2 regions of the Exiguobacterium sp. ZOR0005 genome follow, and region 2 is predicted to be linked to the other one. Evidence: riboswitches for the same ligand, from Rfam matches in the RefSeq annotation. Region 2 holds a riboswitch; the other holds the start of a gene.

Region 1 (4,426 bases), on a different contig from region 2:
GATCAACGTCGTCACCGGTATGTTGCTCGGTGCCCTCGTCGGCGGTTTGATCGCCATGCTCAGCTCATCGAACCGTGAGAACACGAAACAATCGCTCACGAATGCGAAAGCTTCGGTCGGTGGACTCGTCGACACGGTGAAAGAAGATCCGGCCGGTAAAGCGTCACAAGTGATCGATCAAGTGAAATCCGCCTCAGGCATCATCCAAGAAGTCGCGACAGACGTACAAAACGTGTACGAGAAAGTCGCCGGTGAAGCCGAGACGGTCAAGCAAGACGTGAATAAAGTCGTCGAAACGGCGCAAGAAGCAAGAGCCGACTTGCAAGACATCGGCGAGAAAGTCGTCGAGGCGAAAGATACCGCGCTCGGACAAGACGGTACATCGACTGACCAAACATCAAAATCATAAAAAAAAGGCGACCTTTCACGAGAAAGGTCGTCTTTCATTTGGTTAAGCGAAGCGTTTCGCGCCTTCTTCAAGCACCGCTGCTTTGTCCGTTTGCTCCCATGGGAGTTCAACGTCCGTACGACCGAAGTGGCCGTAAGCTGCCGTCTGCTTGTAGATTGGGCGACGAAGGTCGAGCATCTTGATGATGCCGGCCGGACGGAGGTCGAAGTTCTCACGGATGAGTTCAACGAGCTCTGTCTCGCTCAATTTACCAGTGCCGAACGTATCGACCGCGATCGATACAGGGTGAGCGACACCGATCGCGTACGCGAGTTGGACTTCCGCTTTGTCAGCAAGGCCAGCTGCGACGAGGTTTTTCGCCACGTAACGAGCCGCGTATGCTGCTGAACGGTCAACTTTTGTAGGATCTTTACCAGAGAACGCGCCGCCACCGTGACGAGCGTAACCACCGTACGTATCGACGATGATCTTACGTCCTGTAAGACCTGCATCACCTTGTGGCCCACCAATTACGAAACGGCCAGTCGGGTTGATGAAATATTTCGTATCGGCATCGATGAGCTCAGTCGGGATGACTGCATCGATGACGTGTTTCTTAAGATCCGCTTGAATTTGCTCGAGCGTGATGTCTTCAGCGTGTTGTGTCGAGATGACGATCGTATCGATGCGGACCGGGTTGTTCGCTTCGTCGTATTCGACTGTCACTTGCGTCTTACCATCTGGACGAAGGTAAGCGAGTGTACCGTTCTTGCGGACTTCCGCCAAACGGCGTGACAGTTTGTGTGCGATCGAGATCGGAAGCGGCATGAGTTCCGGTGTCTCTTTCGTCGCATAACCGAACATGAGACCTTGGTCTCCGGCGCCGATTGCGTCGAGTTCTTCTTCGGTCATCTGACCTTCACGTGCTTCGAGTGCTTGGTCGACACCTTGAGCGATATCGACTGATTGCTCGTCGATTGACGTCAAAACAGCACATGTCTCTGCGTCGAAACCATATTTCGCGCGTGTGTAGCCAATCTCACGAACTGTTTCACGAACAACTTTCGGGATATCCACGTAAGTTGATGTTGTGATCTCACCTGCTACAAGCACGAGACCTGTCGTGACAGATGTCTCAGCCGCAACGCGGGCGTTTGGATCTTCAGCTAAAATCGCATCCAAAATCGCATCTGAGATTTGGTCACAAATTTTATCCGGATGTCCTTCCGTGACGGACTCCGAAGTGAAAAGACGACGGTTCAAGTTTGCCATTTCGAAAAACCTCCTATAATAAGGGTGATGTGTGGACGGTACTCGTTCCCCTTACGCGTTGCTTTGGGACGGTAATGAAAAAAACCTCTCGCCACGTTCAATGGGAAAGGTTGAATCGTTCTTCCTTACCCTCTTATCGTTCGAAGCTTACGCTTCGCTTCAGGATAGCACCTTTTCCGAATAACTTTGACAAATCGGACGGTTGCTGGGCTTCGTAGGGCCTTGTTCCCTCCACCGCTCAGAATAAGAGTATCCGTTACGAAGACCATCATATAAATGCCGTACCGTTCTGTCAAGCGTATCGACTGAATTCGTAAAAGTTTTCACATTCCTCCTAATAGTTATGTTTGTGAAATAATAAACATTTTTTTGTCCGTTTCCGTTTTTGTACTATGACCTGGTACAGAATATGTTAGAATGACAGTGTAAGAAAGCGCTTACTTTAAAGAGTGAATTAACGCTTGTGTTTGATTAGTGTGTCACATATAATAAAAACGTCATACTAATTAATCGCGGAAGTATGCTTATTTCATCCACATCTATTTAGGGGAAAGGTGGGATTCGGGATGGCGACAACGCTCCTGAAAATCGAAGAATTAATTAACGGTGCCGATGTATTACGGAACTTGACGGTTCCGCAACTAGTGGAAGAGGCCATTCGCAACGGGGAAGGCGTACTGACAAAAGACGGGGCTTTATCCGTCAGTACCGGCAAATTCACAGGACGGTCACCAAAGGACAAATTCGTCGTGAAAGATGAAGTTAGCAACGACTTGGTCGACTGGGGTCCAGTCAACCAACCGATCGCCGAAGAGAAGTTTTCGGCACTGCTCGACAAAGTGCTCGCCCACCTCGAAACGAAAGACAAGCTCTACTACCTCGAGGCGTCAGCCGGGGCTGACGAACATTACACGTTACCGGTACGGGCCATCACAGAATACGCATGGCACAACTTGTTCGCCAAGCAGTTGTTCTTACGGGAATGGCCGACTAAAGGCGCCTTTGACCCGTTCACGGTCATCTATGCGCCGAGTTATAAGGCTGATCCTGCCGTTGACGGGACGAACTCCGAGACGTTCATCCTCGTCTCGTTCGCCAAACGTACAATTCTGATCGGGGGAACAGAATACGGTGGCGAAATCAAGAAGTCCATTTTCTCGGTCATGAACTTCCTGTTGCCTGAGCAAAACGTCCTCTCGATGCATTGCTCGGCAAACGTCAACGATGAGAATGAGACAGCCCTCTTCTTCGGACTGTCTGGGACTGGGAAGACGACGCTTTCTGCTGACACGGAACGCCACCTCATCGGGGATGACGAGCACGGTTGGTCACCGGACGGTATCTTCAACATCGAGGGTGGTTGCTACGCGAAGACGATCAACTTGTCACGCGAGAACGAACCGCAAATCTATGATGCGATCCGCTTCGGATCACTCATCGAGAACGTCGTGTTGAACGATGACCGGTCCCCGGACTATAAAAACATCTCATTGACGGAGAACACGCGCGCGGCATATCCGATCAACTACATCGATAACGCCATGCTTCCGTCGCGAGCCGGTCATCCGAACACAATCGTCTTCTTGACGGCCGATGCTTACGGGGTGTTGCCTCCAATCAGCAAGCTGACGAAAGAACAGGCGATGTATCACTTCCTCTCTGGATATACGTCCAAGCTGGCCGGCACCGAGCGCGGTGTCACCGAACCGCAGGCGACGTTCTCGACTTGCTTCGGCTCACCGTTCTTGCCGCTCGCACCAGAGCGCTACGCCGATATGCTCGGCAAGTTGATCGAGAAGCATGAGGTCGACGTCTATCTCGTCAACACCGGCTGGACGGGCGGCGCGTACGGAGAAGGATCGCGTATGAAGCTCGCCTATACACGGGCGATGGTGAACGCGGCCGTCAACGGTGAACTACGTGACGTCAAGACGATGCGGCACGACATTTTCAACGTGGAGATCCCGCTCGACATCCCAGGCGTGCCTCAAGACGTGCTCAATCCACGGGAGACGTGGAAAGACGCTGAACGTTACGATGTCGAGGCGAAAGCGCTCGCTCATAAGTTCCAAGACAACTTCAAACGATTCACAAAAGCGAGTGAGTCGGTCGTCGCGGCCGGCCCGATCGTCTTCTAACAGAAAAATGACTAGTGCCTCGAGCGGCACTAGTCATTTTTTTGTCGTCTTCTCGATCATCCAATCCATCGCCCGTTCCGTCGTCTCCCACTTTTTCCAAAATGGCAGTTGATGGGCGAACGGCACGACCCACAGCTCGGCTTGCGCCCCGAGTTTTTCGGCGACTGCCGTCGCGTGACGCAACCGCACCTGTTCATCGTCGGTACCGTGAATGAGCAGCGTCGGGGCTTGCCACTCCTTAAATAGCGGTGATCTTTCGATATACGCCTCGCTAGCCGTCTCCGGGTCGCCCCCGGTCATGCGGCGAAGCATCTTACGCATCGTCCGCTGCTCTTCATACGTCCATGCCAAGTTCGTCACCCCCGCCCATGAAGTGACAGAGGTGAGCGGGCGCGCCGCGGCCAAAGAGAGCGCCATCATGCCGCCACGCGAGAAACCGAGGGCGTGGATCGTCGGGCATGTCTTCTCGACCCGGTCGTAAAGTGACAACACGTCTTCTAAATCGTCTCCGCCAAAATCCTCTTTCCCGCTCCCTCCATGATTGCCACGGTATACCGGGGCGACGACGTGGAAGCCGCGGGCGGCGAACTGCATCAAGCGAGGAAGCCGCACATCGCCGATTCGACCT
Region 2 (4,426 bases):
CGAGTTCGAGCCAACGTGCGGTCACGCTCATACGGGCACCTCCTTCAAATGATGAGTGATTTCGTCAAACGTCTCGAACGGGTAATAGTTAATGCCTTCTGTCTCACAGAGCGTGATGAGCTGTCCGCGAGCGTAGACGAAGTCGGCCTGCTTGGCGATCTCGAAGTCGGTCACCGAGTCACCGATGACAATCAAGCGATCATCAGGATTGACGATGCGACGGGCGATTGTCGGTTTGCAGCAACCACAATCGTTCGTACAAGACGCATCGCAAGCATGCGGCCAGTCGATGCGTACCGTCTCCGCGGAGAAATCGGCGACGTTGCAGTAGATGTGGTCCGGGTCAACGTGCCCGCTTAAAATCGGATGGACGAAAAAGTCCATCCCGCCGCTGACGACGTCAAACTGCCACTCGTTTTGACGAACTTCTTCCAAAAAGTGAACGAATCCGGGCCGGAGTTGAATATGTCCTACCAAATAGTCGCGATACGCCGTCTTCTCGGCACTCGGCAACAAGTGAAACATCTGACCGACGCCTGCCCGGATCGAAATGTGTTGGGCGAGCACATCCTCTTTGATGGCGTGCCATTCCGGTGGGGCGAACGCCTTCATGAGGGCGATGATGTTGTCCTCGGCTGTGATCGTCCCGTCAAAGTCACAGAGGATATGGACCGTCATCGCGTCGACCACACCTTGAGTGCGGCATCGAGTGCATCCGTTCGACCGGTCTGCCCGAGCGCCTGCTCGATCGCTTGTCGGAAGGCGCGGGCACCGGCAGCGGCGCCGTCCGGATGACCGTGAATGCCGCCGCCGGCGTTGATGACGACGTCCGTACCGAAGTCGCGGATGATGTCTTCGACGAGCCCCGGGTGAATCCCGGCCGACGGGACCGGTAAGATCGGCTTCGACCAGTGCGGTTTGGCACTGAAATCGCGAATCGCGAACGCCTCGTCTGGAGGTGTCGCGAGCGAGCCGTAAGGGGACGGGAACAGCGTCAAGTCGGCACCGGCGAGACGAATGAATTTACCGAGCAAAAGCGAGTGGCTGATTGACCCGGTCAAGGCACCGGCGAACGCCGGATGCGCCAAAATCGGGACACGGATGGCGGGATCTTTCGCCAGCTCCCGGAGTGCATCGAGTCCGTATGTATAGACGTTGAACAACAGTGCCGTCGCGCCCGCCTCGATCAAGCGGCGTGCTTGGTCGCGCAACCCGAACACCGGGCCGCTCAGCGTGACCGCATACAGTGCGCGTTTTCCCGTCGTGTTGAAGTGTTCTTGAATCACGGATGCGCCGATGCGCGCTCGCTCAAGCGAAGGGGTGAGCGGATTGTCGTACAAGATCTCGTCGTCTTTGACGATGTCGATGCCACCGGCGAGCTGGTCGCGCAGTTGCTGTTCTAAAAACTGTAAGTCCCGTCCGATGACGCCTTTAAAGATGCTCATGACGAGCGGGCGATCGTCGACGCCGAGCTGGTCGCGAATCCCGTCGACACCGAACTTGGCGCCAGGGAAGTCGGCTGAAAGTGATGCAGGTAGCTCGAAATCAATCAAACGGACCGAGTCATCGAGTGACAGTTTCCCAAACGTCGTCGTCAATATCGACGAGAAGTCAGGACTGACGTTTTCAATCGGGTACCGGATCGTGAACCGGCTCGTCGCGTCTGTATGGGACGTCGAGACGACCTCGCCGCGGTACGCCTGTAACTGTTGTCGTTCTAAATGGGGCAAGTCTGTCCACGTGCCGACGGTCAATTCGAGCGCGATTTTCTCGGCGATATCGGCGACGCGGTCAGTACGGTTGATTTCATAAGTGGCAATGATGCCCATGGTCGTTCCTCCTTCCGGTCACACAAAAAATGACCCCATGCCGAGGCAAGAGGTCATCATAAAAAAATGAACTCTTATCTCTCAGCTTACGCTGCAAGAATTAGCACCGTGCCCAATCGGGTCGGTTGCTGCGACATCATCGGGCTTGTCCCCTCCGTCTGCTCTTGATAAGAATATGATTTGAAGTTGTGAAATTTAATTGAATTTTTGCACAGAATCGTCACAGCGTCAATTCCTTTTTTTGAAAAAAATTATTTTTGAAAGTTGTTTCCATATATGCAAAGAAAAAGTGGGTCGGCTCGTCACAAATCGTCGTTGACAAGCATGGCGCACAGTCCGTAATATTCATCACAACACGTTCACACAATCGAATACGACACTCTTATCGCGAGTTGGCAGAGGGAATTGGCCCGATGACGCCGCAGCAACCGACCAGTAAGGCACGGTGCTACATCCACCAGACAGACGTCTGAAAGATGAGAGGAACAACCAATTTGGGTGTGCCTCTTTCTCGCGGAGAAAGGGGCTTTTTTTGTGGGAATCATACCGAAAGGGGAAACAATCATGGCATATCAACCATTTACAGAACAGACCATCGTCGAGCACGTCCGGGCACTCGGATTGATCGAGGAAGAGGGAATCGCCCAGTGTGAAGAGATCGGTGACGGCAACTTGAACCTCGTCTTTCGCATTCGTCAAGGCGAGACGAGTTTGATCGTGAAGCAAGCGCTCCCGTACGCGAAAGTCGTCGGGGAGAGCTGGCCGCTCACGCTCGAGCGGGCCTGGATCGAGCAGTTGGCGCTTCGGGAGTTCGCTGAAGTCGTTCCACGATTCGTACCACGAGTGATCGGGAGCGACCGCGCCCTCGCCTACACGATTTTAGAGGATTTGTCTGAATATGATATCGTCCGCACCGGTTATCTCGAAGGGAAGACGTATCCGGAGCTGGCCCGTCACGTCGGCGAGTTTTTAGGGGAGACGCTGTTTGTCACGTCCGACTATGCGGCCGGACCAATCGAAAAGAAACGAAAAGAGCGGGAGTATTACAACCCGGAACTGTGCGACATCACAGAAAAACTCATCTTCACCGACCCGTATAAAGATGCCGAATCGAACAACATCGAGGCGGAGCTTCGCCCGGACGTCGAGCGTTTGTGGCAAGACAAGGCGCTGAAAGTCGAAGTGGCAAAACTGAAAGTCGGGTTCGTCACGAAACATGACGCCTTGCTTCACGGCGACTTACATACCGGCAGCATCTTCGCGACGTCACAGGAAACGAAAATCATCGACCCGGAGTTCGCGTTTTACGGACCGTTCGGTTTTGACGTCGGTCAAATCATCGCTCATTTGACGCTTGCGACGTTCCACGATCCGCTCAAGCGGTTCGAACGGTTCACCGACGTCCTCACCGTCTGGGAGACGTTCGAGAAGACGTTCCGTCACAACTTCACGAGCGCCGTCGAGCCGTTCAATACGGAAGGGTACGTCGACGACTTGCTCGGAACAATCTTCAGCGACACGATCGGCTACGCCGGTTGCGAGCTCATCCGCCGCGCCATCGGCCTCGCCGGCGTCGCGGACCTCGAGACGTTACCCGAAGTGGCCCGTCTCGAGCGAAAACGTGATGCGCTCGCCCTCGGCGCCACCCTCATCAAAGAGCGGCACACCGTCGATTCGATTGACGACCTCGTGGCACTCCTCTCGGGGGTGCGCGTATGACCGTCCAAAACATTCGTTTCGACGCATCGACCCATGAGCTGGTCCTTTTAGATCAGACGCTCCTTCCGCACGAGGCGCGTTACGTGACGATCGAGACGCTCGAAGAAGCCGAACGTGCGATTGAGACACTCCAAGTCCGAGGCGCACCGGCGATCGCGTACTTCGGGGCGTTCGTCTTGGCGAAAGAGGCAGGACGATTAGTCGACGACCCGGATTTCACGCGTCGCCTTGAAATCGTCGGACGCCGCTTGATCGCGACACGGCCGACGGCGGTCAACCTTCAAAATGTGATCGAGTCGCTCCTCGAGCTGAACGTCGGGGACGATTTTGAACAGATTGCCGGGGAAATCGAACGACGTGCCGTTGCGTTATATGACCGCGACGTCGACACATATCGCTCTATCGGTGAGCACGCACTGACGGTATTACCGGCAGGTGGGAACATCTTGACGATCTGCAACGCCGGTGCCATCGCGACGTCACGTTACGGTACGGCACTTGCCCCGTTTTATGTCGGTAAAGAGCAAGGCGTCACATTCAACGTCTTCGCCTGTGAGACGCGACCGCTTCTCCAAGGGGCCCGTCTCACAGTCTGGGAGCTCGACCAGGCCGATATCGATGTCACGCTCATCACCGACAATATGGCCGCATGGACGATTCAAGCGAAAGGCGTCGACGCGATCATCGTCGGGGCCGACCGCATCACGCGGACGGGTCACGTCGCCAACAAGATCGGCACGCTCCAACTCGCCGTGCTCGCCAAGCATTACGGGATCCCGTTCTACGTCGCGGCACCGCATTCGACGTTCGATTTGACGGCGGACGATGCGATTGAAATCGAGGAGCGGGACGCGAAAGAAGTGACGCATATCGGTGGC

Evidence for each region. Region 2 has a riboswitch for S-adenosylmethionine ahead of mtnK (S-methyl-5-thioribose kinase). Riboswitches for the same ligand answer to the same signal wherever they lie in the genome.
Region 1: linked by a shared signal. The riboswitch ahead of metK (methionine adenosyltransferase) and the one ahead of mtnK (S-methyl-5-thioribose kinase) in region 2 are both predicted to bind S-adenosylmethionine.

Annotation. Positions count from the first base shown of each region.
Region 1 is NZ_JTLB01000031.1:22,778-27,203, forward strand. Features, by position in the region: gene L971_RS13070 (hypothetical protein) at 1-409, shown strand, start outside; gene metK (methionine adenosyltransferase) at 452-1,660, opposite strand; SAM riboswitch class I at 1,791-1,910, opposite strand; gene pckA (phosphoenolpyruvate carboxykinase (ATP)) at 2,227-3,798, shown strand; gene L971_RS13085 (S9 family peptidase) at 3,832-4,426, opposite strand, start outside.
Region 2 is NZ_JTLB01000013.1:95,952-100,377, forward strand. Features, by position in the region: gene L971_RS05830 (methylthioribulose 1-phosphate dehydratase) at 1-31, opposite strand, end outside; gene L971_RS05835 (2-hydroxy-3-keto-5-methylthiopentenyl-1-phosphate phosphatase) at 28-678, opposite strand; gene L971_RS05840 (2,3-diketo-5-methylthiopentyl-1-phosphate enolase) at 675-1,829, opposite strand; SAM riboswitch class I at 1,901-2,003, opposite strand; SAM riboswitch class I at 2,209-2,312, shown strand; gene mtnK (S-methyl-5-thioribose kinase) at 2,394-3,548, shown strand; gene mtnA (S-methyl-5-thioribose-1-phosphate isomerase) at 3,545-4,426, shown strand, end outside.